Regions from separate parts of the Methylobacterium sp. C1 genome, predicted to be linked through region 1. Evidence: predicted binding sites of a transcription regulator. Region 1 holds the regulator's gene; each other region holds the start of a gene.
What was found. The regulator LexA, encoded in region 1, represses DNA repair genes until DNA is damaged. The targets are predictions, from matches to a motif close to TGTTCNNNNTGTGTTCNG.
Positions count from the first base shown of each region.

Region 2: dinB (DNA polymerase IV) is a predicted target of LexA. The motif match lies at 2,523-2,540, and genes of this name have one in related genera.
Region 3: BKE41_RS25295 (UvrD-helicase domain-containing protein) is a predicted target of LexA. The motif match lies at 4,005-4,022, and genes of this name have one in related genera.

Region 1 covers NZ_CP017640.1:2,468,827-2,475,959, reverse strand. The annotation lists gene gltX (glutamate--tRNA ligase) at 1-649, opposite strand, end outside; gene BKE41_RS11390 (ComEC/Rec2 family competence protein) at 843-3,104, shown strand; gene lexA (transcriptional repressor LexA) at 3,098-3,826, opposite strand; gene BKE41_RS30265 (helix-turn-helix domain-containing protein) at 4,169-4,708, opposite strand; gene BKE41_RS11380 (hypothetical protein) at 4,787-5,008, shown strand; gene BKE41_RS11375 (Mu transposase C-terminal domain-containing protein) at 5,010-7,007, shown strand; gene BKE41_RS11370 (AAA family ATPase) at 7,004-7,133, shown strand, end outside.
Region 2 covers NZ_CP017640.1:2,073,080-2,080,212, forward strand. The annotation lists gene pabB (aminodeoxychorismate synthase component I) at 1-604, opposite strand, end outside; gene rimO (30S ribosomal protein S12 methylthiotransferase RimO) at 962-2,308, shown strand; gene dinB (DNA polymerase IV) at 2,564-3,646, shown strand; gene BKE41_RS09555 (hypothetical protein) at 3,805-4,050, shown strand; gene BKE41_RS09560 (hypothetical protein) at 4,119-4,319, opposite strand; gene pncA (bifunctional nicotinamidase/pyrazinamidase) at 4,439-5,065, opposite strand; gene BKE41_RS09570 (quinone oxidoreductase) at 5,077-6,054, opposite strand; gene BKE41_RS09575 (succinate dehydrogenase assembly factor 2) at 6,247-6,543, shown strand; gene BKE41_RS09580 (hypothetical protein) at 6,567-6,797, shown strand; gene mfd (transcription-repair coupling factor) at 7,104-7,133, shown strand, end outside.
Region 3 covers NZ_CP017640.1:5,467,235-5,474,367, reverse strand. The annotation lists gene BKE41_RS25300 (AsmA-like C-terminal region-containing protein) at 195-3,635, opposite strand; gene BKE41_RS25295 (UvrD-helicase domain-containing protein) at 4,033-6,426, shown strand; gene BKE41_RS25290 (PhoH family protein) at 6,840-7,133, shown strand, end outside.

The DNA.
Region 1 (7,133 bases):
AGATCTGGCTCTGGCGCGCCGCGTTGGTGAGGTGGTCGTCGCCGCGGATGATCTGCGTGACGCCCATGTCGTGGTCGTCGACCACGACGGCGAGCATGTAGGTCGGCGTCCCGTCCGAGCGCAGCAGGACGAGGTCGTCGAGGTCCTTGTTGGCCCAGGTGACCCGGCCCTGGACGGCGTCCTCGACGACGGTCTCGCCCTCGATCGGCGCGCGCAGGCGGATCACCGGCTTGACCCCGGCGGGCGCCTCGGACGGGTCGCGGTCGCGCCAGCGGCCGTCGTAGCGCGGGGCGCGCCCCTCCGCGCGGGCGGTCTCGCGCATCTGCGCGAGTTCCTCGGCGGTGGCGTAGCAGTGATAGGCGCGGCCCGCGGCCAGCAGCTCCTCGGCCACGGCGCGGTGGCGCTCGGCGCGGGCGAACTGGAAGACCACGTCGCCGTCCCAGTCGAGGCCGAGCCAGGACAGGCCGTCGAGGATCGCGTCGATCGCGCCCTTGGTGGAGCGCTCCCGGTCGGTATCCTCGATGCGCAGCAGCATCTTCCCGCCGGTGTGGCGGGCGTAGAGCCAGTTGAACAAAGCCGTGCGGGCCCCGCCGATGTGCAGGTAGCCGGTGGGCGAGGGGGCGAAGCGCGTGACGACGGCTGAGGACATCGGTCCGGTATGTTCCGGGGCTGGTCGCGGACGGAGCGCGACGGACGGCGAAGGGGCGGCGGAGCGGCGAGGGGCTCGACAGGGCGCCCGTAGCACGAAGAGCCGGCTGTAGCACGGGCCGGCGGATGCGTTAAGAATCGCCCGCAGAATCGCTCGGCCCCGACGACAGGTCGCGCGGAGCGGGGCGGCGGCGATGCGGCGGATCGGCGCGAGGCGGGCGGGCGGCGCGGTGGCGCTGATCGGCCCGCGCGTCCGAGCCCTCCCGCCCGCCCTACCGGCGCTCCGCGGCTGGGTCGCCGCCGGTCTCGCCCGCGAGGCCGAGCAGCGCCGGCTGTTCCCCTGGCTGGCAGTGGCCTTCGGCGGCGGGATCCTGGTCTACTTCGCGGCGGCCGACGGCGCGCCGAGCCTGGCCGCGCCCCTGATCGCGGCCGCCTTCGCGCTGGCGCCGGTTCCCGTCCTCGGCGCGCGGCCGGCGGCCCTGGCGGCGGCGCTCGCGGTGGCGGCCGCGCTCCTCGGCTTCGCGGCGGCGACCTGGCGGGTCACGCAGGTCGCCGCGCCGATCCTGACGCGCACCACGATCGGTCCGCTCGTCGGAACGGTCGAGGCCCTGGACGAGCGCGAGGTCGGCGCCCGGCTGGTGATCCGGGTGGAGAGCTTCGCCGGCCTCGCGCCCGAGGCGCGGCCCGCCCGGGTGCGGGTCTCGTTCCGCAAGACGCCGATCCCGCGCCCCGGGGACGTCGTCGCCGCCACGGCGCGGCTGCTGCCGCCCCCGGAGGCGGCCCGGCCCGGCGGCTACGACTTCGCCCGGGACGCCTACTTCCAGGGGATCGGCGCGGTGGGCTCGCTGGTCGGCGCGGTCACCGTCCGGGCGCCGTCCGAGCCGCCGCCGCTGGGCCTGCGGCTCGCCGCGGCGCTGGACGCGGCCCGCAACGGGCTCACGCGCCGGATCGCGGAGGCCGCCGGCGGCCAGGCGGGCGCGGTGGCGGCGGCCCTGGTGACCGGCAAGCGCGGCCTCATCGGACCGGCGACCAACGACGCGCTCCGCGCCGCGGGCATCTACCACGTGGTGTCGATCTCGGGCCTCCACATGGTGCTGGCCGCCGGCGTGGTGTTCTGGCTGGTGCGGGCGGTCCTCGCCGCGGTGCCGCTCTGCGCGCTCCTCTGGCCGATCAAGAAGATCGCGGCCGGCTTCGCCATGGTCGGCGTCACCGCCTACTGCGCCTTCTCGGGCTGGGACATCGCGGCCGAGCGCTCGCTGATCATGACCCTGATCATGCTGGGCGCGATCCTGGTGGACCGGCCGGCCCTGTCGATGCGCAACCTCGCCCTCGCGGCGCTGATCGCGCTCGCCCGGGAGCCGGAGGGCCTGCTCGGCCCGAGCTTCCAGATGTCCTTCGGCGCCGTGGCCGGGCTGATCGCCTGCGCCCGGCTGATCGACGGGCGGCTGTTCGTGCGCCCCGGGGCCGGGCGGATCGGCCGCCTCGTCGGCACCGGCCTCTCGGCGATCACCGGGACCCTGGCCACGACCCTTGTGGCGCAGGTCGCGACGGCCCCCTTCGCCACCTACCACTTCCAGACGGTCCAGCCCTTCGGCCTCGTCGGCAACGCCCTGACCCTGCCGCTCGTCTCCCTGGTGGTGATGCCCGCCGCGGTGATCGGCTGCCTCGCCTATCCCTTCGCCCTCGACCGGCCGGTCTGGTGGCTGATGGGGCAGGCGGTGGCCGGCATGCTGGCGATCTCGGACTGGATCGCCGGGTTCGAGCGGGCGAGCCTGGTGCTGCCGGCCTTCGGCGCCGCGGCGCTGACCCTGCTGACCGCGGGCTTGCTGCTGGCGACGCTGCCGGCCTCCCGCCTGCGCTGGCTCGCCGTGCCGCCGGTCCTGCTCGGCCTCGTCCTCGCGGCCCGGCCCGACCGCTACGACCTCTACGTCGACCGGCAGGGCGCGGGAGCGGCGGTGCGGGGTCCGGACGGGCGGCTCGCGGCCCTCGGAAGCCCCTCCGGCTTCGTCCTCGAGCAGTGGCTGAAGGCGGACGGTGACGGGCGGCGGCCCGCGGCGCTCATCGTCCGGTCGGGCAGCGGGCGCTGCGACCGGCTCGGCTGCACCGCCCGGCTGCCGGACGGGCGGGCGGTCGCCCTCGTCCGGGACAGGCGGGCCTTCCCGGAGGACTGCGCCCGCGCCGCGGTGCTGATCACCTTCCTCGCGGCGCCGCCGACCTGCACGGGCCCCCTGGTGATCGATCGGCAAGTCCTCGCCGCCCGCGGGGCCGTGGCCCTCCGGGCCGACGGCGACGGCTTCGCCGCGCGCTTCGCCCGGGACGACGGGCGCGCCGTGCCCTGGCGGCCGGCCCCGGGACGCGATCCGGGACCGCCGCGGCCGGTCACCGCGGAGGACGGGGCCGCCGCGCCGGGCGGAGACCTCGCTCCCGGCGACGCGCCGGCCGAGCCGCTTCAGTAGCGGCGGACGAGGCTGACGAGGCGGCCCTGGATCCGGACCCGGTCGGGCCCGAGCACGCGGGTCTCGTAGGCCGGGTTGGCGGCCTCCAGGGCGATCGAGGAGCCGCGGCGGCGCAGGCGCTTGAGCGTCGCCTCCTCGTCGTCGATCAGCGCCACGATGATGTCGCCGGTATTGGCGGTGTCCTGCTTGCGGATGACCACGAGGTCGCCGTCCAGGATCCCGGCCTCGACCATCGAGTCGCCGCGCACCTCGAGGGCGTAGTGCTCGCCGCCGGCCACGAAGTCCGGCGACAGGGTGATGGCGTGGCTCTGGTTCTGGATCGCCGAGACGGGCGTACCGGCCGCGATCCGGCCCATGACGGGGATCGAGATGGCCCGGCCGGACTCGTCGATCATCCGCGTGCTCGCCGGGGCCGGCGGCTGCTTGGACTTGCCGCCCTCGACCACGCTCGGCGTGAAGCGGCGCGGCTCGGCGGGGGTCTGGGGCGCCGGCGCGGCCTGCGTCAGGCTCTCGGGGATGCGGATCACCTCGATGGCGCGCGCCCGATTCGGCAGGCGCCGGAGAAAGCCGCGCTCCTCCAGCGCCGTGATCAGCCGGTGGATGCCGGATTTCGACTTGAGGTCGAGGGCATCCTTCATCTCGTCGAACGACGGCGGGACGCCGCATTCCTGCATCCGGCTCTGGATGAATCGCAGGAGGTCCAGCTGCTTGCGCGTGAGCATCGACGGGGGACTCGCGGCTTGGCGGACCGCCACGTGACGGTCTCCGAAACAAATCACGAACAGGTTAAACGTTCCGCAAGTGTTCCGCAAGAGCGGCACCGCCACGCTCTGGGGCGGCGCAGCCAAATTGGCGGGCAACTCGCCATCGCTAACTGGCGGAGGGCAGAAAAATCTGATGCCATTCCACAGTTTGGGGGACCCGCATTGCGGACCTTGATCGCGCAGGTCCGGCATCGCCAGTTATAAGTAACTCGTTGTACGGCAGTAATTTTTTGCGGACCATGCACATTGCGGTCGGCCGAATGCGGACCCTATTGCGGACCCTGCGGCGTGAGGCGTCGGTCAGTCGCTGCGATCGGTGTCCGTGGGATCAAGGCGCGGACCGAATGCCGTCCCATCCGAGGACATGAGTTCTGTTGCCGCAACGGCTACGGCACGTGCCGCTTCGGCATCGAGCCCTTCATTTTTCTGTAACTGCTGCGCAGCCTCGGCCGCTCGTTTATATTGGAAAGCAATAGCTTTAGCCATCTGATTGAGCTCGGTCACGGTGTCCGCACCAATGACTTTGATGCGCTCAAAGGCCAGCAGGCTAAGCAAGATCGCTCGCAAGAGCTGAACATCAAGTTCTACTTCGCCACCTTGCTGTCGACCTTTATCGCCTCGACCCGTCAGAATGTAATCTATTGACGCATTCCGAGCATATGATGCGGCCACCGCCTCTGCATAAGGCACTGAGTTACGCGATCTCCACTTTGATATGTTTTGTCTAGTGGTGCGAAGAACATCGGCCAAGGCGGTATCTGTATCGACATCATATATCTCTTTCATCCGATCAAGGACAGCATCAGCATTTATCTGTTGCGCTTGGTTGGATGACGACACCGGCAGCCCTCGATCGATGGGAGTTGACATAATGGCTACAGGGGTGTTTCCATTTCGGTTACAAAACCGGAGCCTATCATGGACATCGTGTTGCACGATACCGTGCAAGCTTATGAGGCCGAATACGCACGTGTGCGTTCTGTCCTCATCGCACAGGGCAGCTCGCTCAATACGTATCTGAAGACCCGCGGCATCTGTCGCCAGCTCGCCTACAGAGCGCTGAAGGGGCGGTCTCTTGGTCGCAAGGCCATAGCCCTTAGGACGCAGATTATCCGGGACGTGCTGGATACGGCGGCCTGAAATGGAGGACTGGGTCACCGCCTCCGAAGTGGCTCAGGCTGCTGGCATTTCTGAACGCAAGGTTCGGCACGCTCTAGGGCGGATCGGCTCCGGGAAGGCGCAGACCTGGCGCGGATCGCGCCTCAACGTTCGCATGTGCCACGGGCGCGGTGGACAGGCTGGAGCTTCGTGGCGCGTTCTGGCAACGAGCCTCCCGCCCGAACTTCAGCTCCGCATTGAAGCCGCGGAAACGCGTGTTGAAGGGCTGTTGAACCCGTCCGCGAGAGCCGTTCAAGCGGCCGAGTGGTGGGCTTACTTCCTTCGTCCGGCTCTCGCCCATCCGAAGGGCTCGCGCGAACGCCGATCCGTCATGGAGGCGCTGGCAGGCGTTGAGGTGTGCGGCCCGGACGGACGTTGGTTCGTCCCGAGCCTTCGGGACATCGAGCGCAAGGTCAGCAAGGCGACGGCCTCCGGCATCCGCGGCCTCGTGCGCAAGCGGCGCGAGGTGAAGCCGGAGAGCCTACCGATCATCACCCGTCGCTGGGATGCCGCGACTGTCGCCCTGGATGATGATACCCGCGAGCGGATCGCCGGAACGATCCAACGGTACATCCGCGCCCTCTGGGGCAATGGCACGAGCTACAGCGGCGTCGTGCGCCTAGCATCCGAGCGCCTGGCCGAGCTGACGGCCCAGGCGGGCATCGGAGACTACGAAGCCAACCTGTCGGCCTGCCGGCTCCCGAAGCACGTCATCGAGGCCGGCCGGGATGCTCGTCGCGTCCACGGATACCGCACCAACACGAAGGAATGGGACAACGCCCGGCCGCGGGTGCGGCTCACCTCTGCCGGTCTCGCGCCCATGGAGGTGGTCTACGGCGACGTGCACCACTTCGATGTGTACGTGCGGCGGCAGGATGGCTCACTCGCGACACCCAAAGGCATCGCTTGGCTCGATGCAGCGAACCGCCGCCTGCGCTTGGACCTCGTGCTGTGCGAGCCCGGCACCGCGGTCCGCAACGCTGATCTGATCCGCAGCTTCGTTGCCATGACTCAGGATCCGCACTGGGGCATGCCGGCTCACCTCTACCTCGACAACGGCTCGGAGTACGCCTTCGCCGACTTCGTGCGCGACGCCATAAAGCTCACCAACCTCGATTGTCGATCGGGGCAAGGCGGCGGGATCACGCGAGCGGCTCCATACAACGCTGCGGCGAAGGGCATCCTGGAGGGCTCGTTCCGCGCCCTGGAGCAGAAGATCCTAGCTCCAGTGAAAGGCTACATCGGCGGCGACCGAATGAAGACGCGCTCGGGCAACCTTGGGCGTGCACCGGAGCCGTTCGACGGAAGCTTCGATGAGTTCTGCGCCCGGTTCGAGGGGCTGCTGGCCTACTACAACAGCGACCCTCAGAAGGGCGATCTGCGCGGCCTGTCCCCAGCCGTCGCCTACGGGCGAGCCGTCAAGGAAGGCTGGCAGCGGACCGACGCAGATGCCGATGCGCTGCTGATGGCCTTCTCCACTGAGGGTACGCGCATCGTCACGGACGGCAAGATCCGGTTCGACGGTGACGTCTACTTCTGCGATCAGCTCGCCGGACTGAGCGGCCAGCGCGTGCGTGTGCATTTGCCGAAGTTCGTCACCTGGGACGCCGTCCCGGTGCTGACGATGCAGGGCGCGCTGATCGGCATCGCCCGCCCGGATCCAGTCTATGCCCGGCTTGATCCACGCGGTGCGCGCGAGGCCGCGCGGCGCAAGGGGCTGGCGCTGGCCGACATCGCCGCCACTGCGAGCGAGATCGATGATCTCGACGTGCCCGCGGAGATGATCGCGTCAGCCGCCCGTCAGCCGGCACCGCCCGTGCCGGAGAGCAAGGGCACGATCGGTCTCGCCTCCACGATGGCCGAGATGGGCCGGAAGGTCCTGGAGAACCCGGTTGACCGCAAGAAGCGCGAGCGTGCGGAGAAAGAGGCGAAGATCCACGCCGCTCTCGCTCGTACGCAGATGCTGAGGGGGACGCCGTGAGCGACCTGCGCCCTTGGACTGACTTCGATCCGAACGATCCCGTCGATCGCGAAGTGCTCGAGTGGTTGCGCACCGAGCCGGAGCGGCGCGGCCGTGAGGCGGCCGAAGCTTTCCGTCGCGAGCGCG
Region 2 (7,133 bases), 400 kb from region 1:
TTTCGACAGCCTCTTCATAGCTTTGGCGGTCGAAGTTCGAGCGCCACGCGAGCGGTTGGGCCGGTCGGGCTGCGGCCGGGACCGGCGGCTCCGCGCCGCCGAGCAGGTCGGCGAAGCCGGCGAGCCGCGCCTCCGCGCGGGCCCGCCGCGCGTCCGGCGCGGTCTCCGGGAAACCCGTGGCGACCAGCCGGGCCGTGCCGGCGGCGTGGTCGACGACCAGGGCCGTGTCGTAGAGGTTCAGCGCGATGTCGTCGGTGAGCCCCGCCCGCCGGGCCGGCGCCGCCACCCGCTCCAGCGCCGCGCCGAGGTCGTAGGCCAGGTACCCGATCGCCCCGCCGGGGAACGGTTCCGGCCCGGGCTCGAGCCGGTAGGGTTCGAGGCAGGCCCGGAGCGCCGCCATCGGGCCGCCCGCCACCGGTCGCCCGTCGAGGGTCGCGCGCCCGTCGCGGTAGCGGAACCGCGCGAACGGGTCGGCGGCCACGATCGAGTGCTGCCCCAGCGGGTCGTGCCGCATGGCGCTGTCGAGGAAGGCGAGCCCGGGCAGGGCGCGCAGCCGGGCCGCCGCCGCGACGGGATCGATGAAGGGGATCTCTCGGGTCCACATGACCGGGTTCAGGGCCGTTATCCTCGGGCTGTGCGTCGTCCGCTGCCGTCGCACAGGCGATGCCGCGGGGGAAGCGGCAGTTCCACGCAGGCCCCGCCGCCTCGCGCGGGCGGGCCGTGTCCGGGGCGCAGGGCCGCGCTGTCCCGTCCTGATGTGGGGTCTGAGAAGCCCGCCGCAAAGCTTTGCTGTCATGACAGGATCCGCGTCCGGGCCCAGGCTCGCGCGCGGGGCTGGTCACCCCTGCGGCGGCCGGCCTCGCGCGGAGGCGCCGGAGCCTGTATAGGAGCGCGACCCCGAATTCCTGGTCCCGCGCGCCGGGCGGCCGATCGCCCCGCCGGACTGTCCGACCCGAATGCCATGACCGCCACGCCCGCCCCCCGCGGCCCCGCTCCCGGCGCCGCCCCGAAAATCTCGTTCGTCTCGCTGGGCTGCCCCAAGGCGCTGGTCGATTCCGAGCGGATCCTCACCCACCTTCGCGCCGAGGGCTACGAGCTGGCCCGCCGGCACGACGGCGCCGACGTGGTGATCGTCAACACCTGCGGCTTCCTCGACTCGGCCAAGGCGGAGTCGCTCTCGGCGATCGGCGAGGCCATGGCGGAGAACGGCCGGGTGATCGTCACCGGCTGCATGGGCGCGCAGCCGGAGGAGATCCGCGAGAAGTACCCAGACCTCCTGGCGGTGACCGGGCCCCAGGCCTACGAGTCGGTGGTGGCGGCCGTCCACGAGGCGGTGCCGCCGGCCCACGACCCGTTCCTCGACCTCGTGCCGCCGCAGGGGATCAAGCTCACCCCGCGCCACTACGCCTACCTGAAGATCTCGGAGGGGTGCAGCAATCGCTGCAGCTTCTGCATCATCCCGTCCCTGCGCGGGAACCTCGTCAGCCGCCCGGCCGCCGACGTGCTGCGGGAAGCGGAGAAACTGGTGAAGGCCGGCGTGAAGGAGCTGCTGGTCGTCAGCCAGGACACCAGCGCCTACGGCGTCGATATCCGCTACAGTGAGAGCCCGTGGCGCGACCGGCAGGTCCGCGCGAAGTTCTACGACCTGACCCGGGAGCTCGGCGAGCTCGGGGCCTGGGTGCGGCTGCACTACGTCTACCCCTACCCGCACGTGGACGAGGTCATCCCCCTGATGGCCGAGGGCAAGGTGCTCCCCTACCTCGACATGCCGCTCCAGCACGCGAGCCCGTCGGTGCTCAAGCGCATGCGCCGCCCCGGCAATCAGGAGCGCCAGCTCGACCGGATCCGCAGCTGGCGGCAGACCTGCCCGGATCTCGCGATCCGCTCGACCTTCATCGTCGGCTTCCCCGGCGAGACCGAGGCCGAGTTCGAGGAACTGCTGGCCTGGCTGCAGGAGGCCAAGCTCGATCGGGTCGGCTGCTTCGAGTACGAGCCGGTGGCGGGCGCCACCGCCAACGCGCTGGGCGACCCCGTGCCGCCGGCGGTGAAGGCCGAGCGCAAGCGCCGGTTCATGGAGACGCAGAACGGGATCGCGCTGCGGCTGCAGCGGGCCAAGGTCGGCAAGCGGCTGCCGGTCATCGTCGATTCCGTCGAGGGCGGGGTCGCGCGGGGCCGGTCCAAGGCCGACGCGCCGGAGATCGACGGCACCGTCCACGCCGCCTTCCGGCGCCCGGTGCGGGTCGGCGACATCGTCACCGTGAAGATCGACCGGGCCGAGGCCTACGACCTCTACGGCAGCGTCGCCTGAGGCGGCGCGCCGTGGCGACGATCCGAACCGTGCCCTCATCCTGAGGCGCCGAGCGCTGCGGAGGCCTCGGAGGAGGGCTCCAGCCGGCCGCGCGATCCCCGGAGCCCTCCTTCGAGGCTCGCTCCGCTCGCACCTCGGGATGGGGGCGTGGGTGGGATATCCCTGTTGACGCCCCGTCCGGCACAGCTTGACCCCGCAGGGTCGCCGCGATCTTTAGAACAGAGCGGGAACCAGCGGCGGATCTCCGAGGCGGCGATGGATCCGGAGGTCGCGCTCCGAAAAATCATCCACATCGACATGGACGCGTTCTATGCCTCCGTGGAGCAGCGCGACGACCCGTCCCTGCGCGGCAAACCCCTGGCGGTGGGCGGCTCGCGGGAGCGCGGCGTGGTGGCGGCGGCGAGCTACGAGGCGCGCCGGTTCGGCGTCCGCTCGGCCATGCCGTCGGCCACCGCGCGGCGGCTGTGCCCGGACCTGCTGTTCGTGAAGCCGCGCTTCGAGGTCTACCGGGCAATCTCGGAGGAGATCCGCGCGGTCTTCGCCCGGCACACGGCCGTCATCGAGCCGGTGGCCCTCGACGAGGCCTATCTCGACGTCACCGAGAATCTCCTGGGCCTCCCGACCGCGACGGCCGTGGCGAAGGCGATCCGGGCCGAGATCCTGGAGCGCACCGGGCTCGTGGCCTCGGCCGGGGTCTCGTACAACAAGTTCCTCGCCAAGGTGGCGTCCGACCACAGGAAGCCGAACGCCCTGTTCGTCATCACCCCCGCCATGGGGCCGGACTTCGTGGCCGCGCTGCCGATCGGCCGGTTCCACGGCGTCGGCCCGGTCACCGAGGCGAAGATGAAGCGGCTCGGGATCGAGACCGGGGCGGACCTGCGCGCCTGGACGCCGGAGCGCCTGCGCGAGACCTTCGGCTCCGCGGGCGCCTACTACCACGCGGTCGCCCGCGGGATCGACGAGCGGCCGGTCCGCGCCCACCGGGTGCGCAAGTCGATCGGCGCGGAGACCACCTTCTCGGACGACACCGCCGCCTTCGAGGTCCTGGCCGCCCGGCTGGCGCCGCTGTTCGACAAGGTCTGGGCCGCGGCCGACGCCAAGGGCATGCGCGCCCGGACCGTGACCCTGAAGCTCAAGTTCTCGGATTTCGCCCAGGTCACCCGGGCCCGGTCGCTGCCCGTCCCCGTCGCCGACCGGGCAGGGCTGGAGCGGATCGGCCTCGACCTGCTGGCCGGCCTGTTCCCCCTGCGGCGCAGCGCGCGGCTGATCGGGGTGTCGCTGTCGGGCTTCGCGCAGGACGCGCCCGAGGCGCCGCTCCAGCTCGGGCTGGCCCTGTGACGGGCTCCCGCCGCGGGGCCCGCGCCGATCCCGCGATGATGCGACGCGGGATCGCGGTGCGGTCCCGCACGCCGGGCCCGCGCGGCCGCCCCCACAGGGGATCCGTCCGGCGCGGACCGGGATTGCCCGGGGCCCGCACGAACCGAAGGGTCCGCCCCATGTCGAAGCCCGCCTCCCCGGCCCCGTCTCTGGTTTTGTCCGCCGCGCTCCTGCTGACCGTCCCGGCGGGCGCTGCCCGCGCCGACGGCACCGCCGCCTTCGGGGCCGCCAGCGCGGCGCAGCTCCGGGGCTACTCCGCGAGCCCCGCCCAGCTCTACGTCCCGGCGGGCGGCCCGTCCGCCGGGCTCGCGACCGGCCCGGCCCCCGCACCCCGGCGGCCGAAGCCGCCGGCCCGCGCCCGCTGACGGGGAGCGCCCGGGCCGCGCCGGCCCGGGCATCCGTCACGCGTTCAGGCTGTCACGCGTTCAGGCTGTCACGCGTTCTTGCGCGGCCGGTGGTCGGGGTCGACGCCGCCGTCGAGCTTCGTCTCGTTGTCGACGTCGCCCTCGAAGGTCGAATCCGCCTGCAGATCCGCCGGGTCGGCGCCGCTCATCCCCTTCGAGGTGCCGATCCCGGGATTGCCCTTGAGGTCGGCGTCCGTGGGCGTGTCGGTCTTCGGGTGCTTGCCTGACATGCTGGCTCCTGACTGGCATCCCGACGGACGCCGATGCCGGGCCAACGCATCGGCGCGGGGCCGGTCTCCCGCGCGGCGTGCGGCGGTTCGCCTCCCGCCCCCGGGGCCGGTCAGCCCGCTCAGCCGATCTGCGCCGACCGGATCCGGCGCACCCCCGCCGCCTCCATGCGCGCCCAGGCCTGCGCGAGCGACCCGTCCACGTCGATCCCGCGCACCGCATCCTCCACCACGAGGACCTCGAAACCCGCGTCGCTGGCGTCGAGCGCGCTCCAGGCGACGCAGAAATCGGTGGCGAGGCCGCACACGGCGACGCGGGTGATGCCGCGCTCCCTGAGCGCCCCGGCGAGCCCGGTGCGGGTCGACCGGTCGGCCTCCAGGAAGGCCGAGTAGCTGTCGACCCGGGGATCGAGCCCCTTGCGCACCACGAGGCTCGCCCGGTCGGTGGCGAGACCCGGCGCGAAGGCGGCGCCCGGGCTGCCCTGGACGCAGTGGCGCGGCCACAGCACCTGCGGCCCGTAGGGCAGCGCCACGGTCTCGAACGGGGCCCGCCCCGGATGGGTCTCGGCGAAGGAGACGTGATCGGCCGGATGCCAGTCCTGCATCAGCACCACGTGCCGGAAGCGGTGCTGGAGGTCGTTGATCGGGCCGACCACCGCGTCGCCTTCCGGGACCGGGAGCGCCCCGCCCGGCAGGAAATCGACCTGCACGTCGACGACGAGGAGCAGGTCGGCGCTGCCGGGCGTCATGGTCGCCTGCCTCAGGGCAGCATCACGATCGAGCCGGTGGTCTCCCGGCCCGCGAGGTCGCGGTGGACCTGCTGCGCCTCGGCCAGCGGGTAGGTGGCGTTGACGGCGATCTTCACCGCGCCGTCGCCGACCACCTTGAACAGGCGGGCGGCCGCCTCCTCCAGGGTGGCGCGGTTCGACGAGAAGGTCGCGAGCGTCGGGCGCGTCACGTAGAGCGAGCCGCGCGGGGCGAGCAGGCCGAGGTCGAGCCCGGTGATCGCCCCCGAGGCCGAGCCGAAGCTCGCCAGCAGGCCGAGCGGCGCGAGGCTGTCCAGCGAGCCCATCAGGGTCGCCTGGCCGACGCCGTCGTAGACCACCGGCACGCCCTTGCCGCCGGTGATCTCGCGCACGCGCTTGGCCACGTCCTCCTCGCGGTAGAGGATGACGTGGTCGCAGCCGTTCCGCTTGGCGAGCTCCGCCTTCTCGGGGCTGCCGGCGGTGCCGATCACCGTGGCGCCGAGGTGCTTGGCCCACTGGCAGGCGATCAGGCCGACGCCGCCGGCGGCCGCCTGCCAGAGGATCGTGTCGCCGGGCTTCACCGCGTAGGTCCGGTGCAGCAGGTACTCGACGGTCAGGCCCTTGAGCATCATGGCGGCGGCGGTCTTCTCGTCGACGCCGTCCGGGATCGGCACGGCCGCGGAGGCCGGGATCACCGGCTCCTCGGCGTAGCAGCCGTCCGCCACCGAACCGTAGGCGACCCGGTCGCCGGGCTTGAACTGGCTGACGCCCTCGCCCACCGCCGTGACGGTGCCGGCGCCCTCCTTGCCGGGGGTGTAGGGCATGTGCGGGGACTTGTAGGCGCCGGTGCGGAAGTAGATGTCGATGAAGTTGACGCCGATGGCGGCCTGCTTGACCCGGATCTGCCCGGGGCCCGGCTCGGCCAGGGGCACGTCCTCGAAGCGCATCACCTCGGGGCCGCCATATTCGTAGACCCGGATCGCCTTCGGCATCGTTGGACTCCCGCTCGCCGCCCCACGCGGGGGCGTTGCAGCCCGAGATAACGGACCGCCCGGCGGAGGCAATTTGTTTTTGCCGTCTCGCGCTCCGGTTGTAACTCGCCCGGTCGCGGCCCCGTTCTGGATCCGTCGCCGCGGGCGGCCTATCTAGCGACTGCCCTATGTTCGAGCCGAGGTCCGAGATCCATGTCCGGCACCACCCGCACGAGCGCCGACCTCGATCCGCGCCGCCGCCGCCTCCTCTACCGCGCCTGGCACCGGGGCATCCGCGAGATGGACCTGATCATGGGCCGCTTCGCCGATGCCGAGATCGGCGACCTGTCGGAGGCGGAGCTCGACCAGTTCGAGGCGCTGATCGAGGTTCCGGACCGGGACCTGTTCAAGTGGCTGACCGGCGAGGTCGAGACGCCCTCGAACTACGACACGTCGGTCTGGCAGCGCGTGCGGGCGTTCCACCGGCACGACGCGCCGATCCACTCGTGACAGGGACCGCCTGAGAGACCCAGATGGACGAACCGAAGCCCAATTACGACCACCCGGCCCGGTCGATCGCCACCGAACTCGTGGTGCGCATCATGCTGGAGATGATGGAGCGCTCCGACCCGGCGCTGCGCGGCGAGATCCTGCGGCAGGCGACGGTCCGGGCCGCCGCGATGACCGAGCACATGCCCAACGCGGATTTCTTCCGCGGCCGGGTCGAGGCGGCGCTGGCGGAGATCGTCGGGCCGGACGCGTGACGGGTCCGGCCGGAGGCCTCGATCGCATCCCATCGAAGCTGTCGGCTCTTGCAGACCGCTCCGTCATCACGAGCGGAGCGAGGTGACCCAGGGTGGCGCGACTTCGGAACCGTGGCGCTGCCCTGGATCGCTCCGCGACGCTCGCGAAGACGGCAGCCGTTCCACGCCGTACCAGAACCACCATATAGGGTGGGCTCAGCCGCCCAGACGCTTCCGTCGGGACGCTTTATCGCGGCGGCCCGATCGGCTAACGCCACCCGACCCCCTCCCCTGACGCGCCCGGCGGGCCTCCCCGCGAAAGACCCGATGGCCAAGCCTCAGCCGAAGCCCCCCGCC
Region 3 (7,133 bases), 3.0 Mb from region 1:
CGCCGCGCGGGCGCGGCGTCCGCGACGGGGTGCTGCGCCCGAGGCTCTCGGGGTGATCGCCCCCTTCCACGCCCTCATCCCGCGGTGCCCGCCCCGGCGAGCCTCGAAGGAGGGCTCCGGGGGTCACCGTCGGCTCTGGACGGCCCCTTCGCGGCCTCCGCGTCGCCCCGGCCCGTCGGGACGCGGCCGGGGCTTCACGGCCGGGCCTCGGCGGGCGCCGGCGGCTGGGCGATCCCCTCCTCCGGATTGCGGACCCGCTTCGCCGCCTCCTCGGCGGCCTTGTCGGCGGCAGCCCTGTCGGCGGTGGCCTTCTCGGCCGCGGCCTTGAGGGCCGCCGCGCGGGCGCGGTCCATCTCGATCCGGGCGCGGCGGCGCTGACGCTCCACCTGGTCGGCCTCGGTCAGCTCGATCGTCTCCAGCTCGCGCTGGAGCACGAAGGCCGCGAGGCCGTTCGACAGGGTGCCGACGTCGAGCGCGCGCTCCGGCGCGCTCAGGGGCCCGGTCAGGCCGAACTGGACCGCGGGCGGACCGGCATTCCAGCCGCGGGGCACCGGGCCGCCCACGAGCGTGCCGCGGACGTCGAGGCGGCCGGCGCGCAGGTCGTAGCCGACGGTGCCGGCCCAGCGGGCCGGCCCGAGATCGAGGTCGAACGGCCCGGCCCGCAGCACGCCCCCCACGATCGTGGCGGCGGCCCGGGCGGATCCCCGCGCCTGCGCGCCGCCCCGGGCGAGCTCCTCGGTGACCAGGGCCTGGAGCCGCCCCTCGCGGAGCGGGTCGTCCATCTCGGCCGCGCGGGCCAGCGCCCGGCCGAGGGCCGCGGGATCGGCCGCGGGCAGGCTCAGGTCCGTCAGGGTGAGCGCGCCGCTGCCCGAGAGGCTGTCGGCGAGGCCCGACAGGGTCTCGGCCGTGGCGGCGAAGCGCAGGTCGGCGCTCAGGCGGCCGCCGAACGGTCCGCCGGCCAGGATCGGGAGCGCCGCGCCGTCGAGGCTGCCCGAGCCCGAGACCGAGGCCCCGGCCCCGGGCCGGGCGACCGTCACCGAGCCCGCGAGCCGGCCGCCGGCGAGCTTGCCGGTCAGGTCGCGCAGGGTGAGGCCCGCGTCGGCGAGGCCGAGGGCGGCGGCCGCGTCGGTGGCGACGAGGCCGCGGCCGAGATCCAGGCTGGCGACGCGGACGTCGAGGGACACGGCCGGGTGGGCGGTCGGCGGCGCGAACGCGCCGTTGGCGCCCGGCGGGATCACCAGGGCGGCGGCGAGCTGCGGGATCGACAGCCGGTCGAGGGCGAGGCGGCCGTGCAGGGCCCCGCCCGCCGCCCGCAGCAGCGTCCCGTTCACCCCCGCGCCCGCCACCGTGCCGGCGAGCGCGGCGGCGGCCTCGCCCTGCTGCCGCGACAGCGTGACGGTGAGGTCGGCCGGCCACGCCCCCGGCGCCAGGGTCGCGGCGCCGGCCAGCGTCAGGAACGGCGCCAGGTCCGCCGTGTCGGCGCGGAGCGTGCCGCCGGTCGGGACGAAGTCGGGACCGACCAGGATCGGGCGGCCGGTGGCGAGCCGCAGGCCCGCGACCGTGCCGTTCGCCGTCAGGGCGAGGGCCTGGCCGTCCGGCCTCTCGGCGGTCAGGTGCAGCTCGGCGGGCTGCTGGAGCCCCGGGATGTCGGTGCGGCCGAACCACGGCCCGGCCCGCGGCGCCGCGAGCATGGCGGTGCCGCCCTCGATCCGCGCGCCGCGGCTCGCGAGCGTCAGGTCGAGGGTGCCGCCACCGGCGCTGCCCCGGGCCTGGGTCCGCAGGGCCGCGGCCGCGCCGCCCTCCCGGTCGAGGGTGACGGCGAGGTCGAGGGGCGCGTCCCGCAGGAAGGCGGGCAGCAGGCGGATCTCGCCCACCCAGACCCGCTCGAGCAGGCCGAGCAGGGGCGCCGCCGCCGGCGCCTTCAGGCGCCCGGAGACGCGGCCGGTCCCGTCCGCGCCGATCTGCCCGGACAGCCGGGCGCTGGCGCCGGCGAGGTCGGTGACGTCGAGGCTGTCGACCGTGAGGCCGGCGCCGTCCGACTGGATCCGCGCCGCGATCGTGCCGGTGCCGGAGCCCGCGGCGCCGAACCGGACGTCCTTGGCCTCCAGGGTCAGGGCGAGGTCGGTGTCGCGCAGGGTGCCGAGCGCCGTCCCGAGGGGCGGCAGGCCGGCGATGTCGAGGCCGGTGGCGCGGATCTGGGCCTCGAACCGGCCGCGCTCGGTGCCCTCGGCGGCGGTGTAGCGGGCGTTGCCGGTGATCCGCGCCGGCCCGAGGCCCAGGCGCATGTTGCGCAGGGACAGGCCGGTGCCGGCGGCCGACAGGTCGGCGGCGGCCTCGATCTTCCGCCCGTCGAGGAGCGCGACGAGCGGCCCCTCGGCGCCGAGGCGGCGGAGGTAGCGGCCGAGCGCCTCCGAGTCGGGGGCGGCGAGCGCCACCGGACCGGAGAAGCGCAGCGGCGCCGTCTCGACCTGCCCGCTCGCCGTCACGGTGGACTCGGCCGGGCCGGTCACCGCGAAGCGGCGCAGCAGCAGGCCGCCGGCCCGCTCCAGGGTGCCGGTGAGGGCGAGGTTCGACCAGTCCTCGCCGCCCAGAACGGCGCTGCCCACGGTGAGGTCGAGGTCGAGCATCGCCGGCAGGCTGCCGGCCGAGCGCGGCAGGCCGCGGGCGATCAGGTTCTGCCCCTCCGCCGAGGCCAGGAAGGCGTCGAGGTCGAGGCGGCGGGCGTCCAGGGTCAGACCGGCGCGCCACTGGCGCAGGTCGAGCCGTCCGGTGCCGCCGAGCCGCAGGGCCCGGCCGCCGGGGTCGATGGCGAGGTCGATGGCCTCGAACCGCACCTGCGTGCCCCGGGCCTTGAAGGTGCCGGCCAGCGAGAACGGCAGGTAGGCGCCGGCCGCCTGGGTCGGCGGCCCGACGACGAGGCGGGCGGAGCCCTCGGCCTCGACCTGGGTGCCGCCGGCCTCGGCAGGGGCGAGGCCGAACCGCGCGTCCGCCTCGAAGCGCGGCGCCGCGTCGCCGCCGCCCGAGATCTTGGCGGCGAGGCGCCCGTCCGGCCCCGGCGTGCCGCTGACCGCTCGGAACGGGATGCCGCCGCTCGTCCCCTCGATCCGCCAGGGCCCGACCAGGGCCGGCGCCTGCAGGCGGAGGTCCTGGACGTAGAGCTGGTCGGTCCGCCCGGTGGCGGGGACCTGCGTGGTGACGAGGAACTGCTGGATCTGCAGGTTCTCGATGGCGAGGTCGCGGTCGCGCAGGGCTCCGCCGAAATCGGGCGGCAGCTTCAGCGTGTCCGGGCCGGCGACCGGGAGCTTGATCTCGGCCCGGCCGATCCGGGTCTCGGTGAAGCGGAACTCGCCCTTCAGGAGCGGCGCGAGGGCGATCTCGGCCTTGACGAACCGGGCATCCAGGCTCGGGCGGTCCGGATCGGTGCCGAGGTGGAGGCGGTCCACGCGCAGCCGCGGCGACGGCAGCAGGCGGACCTCGATCCGGCCGTCGGTCCGGACCGGCACGCCGAGGGACCGGGCGAGCGCCCGGTCGACGAGCCCGCGATGGGCCTGCCAGTCGACGAAGGGCGGAACCGCGAGCGCCGCCACGAGAACCAGGATGACGGCGCACGCCAGCGCGGTCAGAAGATCACGCAATGGTCCCGTTCCGCACCATCTCTGCGCGAGGCCGCGACCTCACCGGGCCGCCGTGCCCCGCGTGCCCCCGCGAGTCAGTCGCCACGGCCATAGCACGATAAGCCGCCGGGGGCGCCAGCGGCGATGCCACGGTCGGGAGCGGCTCGCGGCACGCCGGGCCTGCGGCCTCCGGACCCGGCGCGGGTCCCCTCTCCCGTGGAGGAGAGGGGGCTCGTCGCGCTCCGCCGCTGGCGGCCCCCGGTCGCACACGTGCCGATCCGCGGCCGCCGAGGGGCAGGCGGCGCGCGCCTGCAGACCCCGGATCGTCCCGGCGCGGACAGCCGCGTTTCACGGCTCCGCCCCCCTCCGCGGCGCGAACGGCCTCGACGCCGTTCGCGATTTGGTCCAGGGAAGCGGGATGCAGAACCGTCCGCATCCGCAGGCCGCCGGGGACGGCGCGCCCGCCACGTCCATCGCCGCCCGCGCCATGGGCGCCCTCCGCCGCGAGGCGGCCGGCTACCTCGAGGGGCTGAACCCCGAGCAGCGCCGCGCCGTCGAGACCACGGAGGGCCCGGTCCTGGTGCTGGCCGGCGCCGGCACCGGCAAGACCCGGGTGCTGACCACCCGCATCGCCCACCTGATCGCCACCGGGCGGGCGCGTCCCTTCGACATCCTGGCGGTGACCTTCACCAACAAGGCCGCCCGGGAGATGAAGCACCGGATCGGCGCGCTGATCGGGCCGGCCGGCGAGGGCATGCCCTGGCTCGGCACCTTCCACGCCATCGGCACCAAGATCCTGCGCCGCCACGCCGAGCTGGTCGGGCTCAAATCCGACTTCACCATCCTCGGCACCGACGACCAGCTCCGGCTGATGAAGCAGGTCATCGCCGACCAGAACGTCGACGAGAAGCGCTGGCCGGCCCGGGCCCTGTCGCACGCCGTCGACGGCTGGAAGAACCGCGGCCTCGGCCCCGAGCAGGTGCCCCCGGGCGAGGCCGCGGCCTTCGCGTTCGGCAAGGGCGGCGCCCTCTACACGGCCTACCAAGCCCGGCTCGCGACGCTGAACGCCGTCGATTTCGGCGATCTCCTGCTGCTCTGCCTCAAGCTCTGGCGGGAGAACCCCGACGTCCTGGCCAATTACCAGGACCGGTTCCGCTACATCCTGGTCGACGAGTACCAGGACACCAACGTCGCCCAGTACCTGTGGCTGCGCCTGCTGGCGCAGGCCCGGAAGAACATCGCCTGCGTGGGCGACGACGACCAGTCGATCTACGGCTGGCGCGGCGCCGAGGTCGACAACATCCTGCGCTTCGAGCACGACTTCCCGGGCGCGGTGGTGGTGCGGCTGGAGCGCAACTACCGCTCCACCGGCCACATCCTGGCCGCCGCCTCCGGGCTGATCGCCAAGAACGAGAGCCGCCTCGGCAAGACCCTGCGCACCGACGACGAGCCGGGCGAGCGCGTCACCGTCACGGGCGCGTGGGATTCCGAGGAGGAGGCGCGGATGCTCGCCGAGTCGATCGAATCCCTCCAGTCCAAGCAGCACCCCCTGTCGGAGATCGCCGTGCTGGTGCGGATCTCCGCGCAGATGCGCGAGATCGAGGACCGGTTCGTCCAGCTCGGGCTGCCCTACCGGGTCATCGGCGGCCCGCGCTTCTACGAGCGCGCCGAGATCCGCGACGCGCTGGCCTACCTGCGCGCCACCGTGAACGTCAGCGACGACCTCGCCTTCGAGCGGATCGTGAACACGCCGAAGCGCGGCCTGGGCGACGCTACCCTGCAGCAGCTCCACACCTACGGCCGCGCCAACCGGCTGCCGCTGCGGATCGCCGCGGAGCGCCTGTGCGAGACCGACGAGCTGAAGCCCCGGGTCCGCTCCACCCTGCGGGCGCTCACCGAGAGTTTCTCGCGGTGGGCGCGGCTCGTGGAATCGCAGCCGCACAGCGAGGTCGCGCAGACCATCCTTGAGGAGTCCGGCTACACCGAGATGTGGCAGAAGGACCGCTCCGCCGACGCCGCCGGCCGGCTGGAGAACCTGAAGGAATTCGTCCGCTCCATGGAGGAGTTCCCCGACCTCGCGGCCTTCCTGGAGCACGTCTCCCTGGTGATGGAGGCCTCCGAGGCCGAGGGCGCCGAGCGGGTCTCGCTGATGACGCTCCACGCCGCCAAGGGGCTCGAGTTCGACACCGTGTTCCTTCCCGGCTGGGAGGACGGCCTGTTCCCGAACCAGCGCGCGCTGGACGAGAGCGGCCGGGCGGGCCTGGAGGAGGAGCGGCGCCTCGCCCATGTCGGCCTGACCCGGGCGCGCAAGCGCGCGAAGCTGTCCTTCGCGGTCAACCGGCGCATCCACGGGCTCTGGTCCTCGACCATCCCGTCCCGGTTCATCGACGAGCTGCCCGAGACGGCGGTCGACGTGGTCGAGGCCCCCGCCCACTTCTCCGCCGGCGCCTCGCGGTTCGACCGCAACCCGGCGCCGTTCGGGTCGAGCTACGGCACGCCGGGCTGGCAGCGGGCGCAGGCCAACACCGCGCCGGGCGGCCGGTCCGGGTTCGGCGCCGCGGGCGGCTTCCGCGCGGCGACCCCGGGCGGCCGGTCCGGCGGCCAAGCGGGCGGTCCGCGCCAGATCGAGGGCGAGCTGATCGCCAAGTCGACCGGCGCGCCCTCGGCCTTCCAGGCCGGCCAGCGGGTCTTCCACACCAAGTTCGGCCCCGGAACGGTCGCCGCGGTCGACGGCAACAAGCTGACCGTTGACTTCGACAAGGCCGGCCGGAAGATGGTCCTCGACAGCTTCGTCCAGGCCGGATCGAGCTAGTCCCGCCGACCAAGCCCGGACGTGTCAGGGCGGCAGGGTCGGCCGGCTTCGCCCGTGCGGGCGGGGAGGATCGCGATCGTGCCGGATGCCGCGTCACCGCGACACCACCGTCCCGAACCTGATGCATCCGCGCCAGCCGCGCGGCTTTTCCGAAGCCTCTCGACCGACCGTCACCCCTTAGTCACACCCGACGCGCAATCGTCGGGCGCGAATCGCGATGGTGCGTCAGTTGCATCGCGTATTCGGCCGCGCACGAAACGTCGTGACGCTCTCCACAGGCGGACGAGCGCGGGGCGGAACCTTCGGCCTGGGGCCGGTATTAAGTTCCGCAAACGAGTAGACCCGGGAGCACGCAGGTAAACGGCAGTTCAGATACAGATCCAGGTTGGCAAGTCCCGTTGGAGTGTACATCCATGAAGAGACGCCGCGCACGACTTGAACTGGTTGAAGACCGCACGTCCCGCATTCATCGCACACGCTTCGACGAAGAACGCAATCTCGCTCCCATCCAACCGCTCACCGAGCGCCAAGCCGAGTACCTCGACGCCCTCGCCCGCTCGCCGCAGGTCATCGTCCTGGGGCCCGCCGGCACCGGCAAGACCTTCATCGCCGGCACCCGCGCGGCGGACCAGCTCCGCCAGCGCCGCATCGCCAAGGTCGTCATCACCCGCCCGAACGTGCCCTCGGGCCGGTCGCTGGGCTACTTC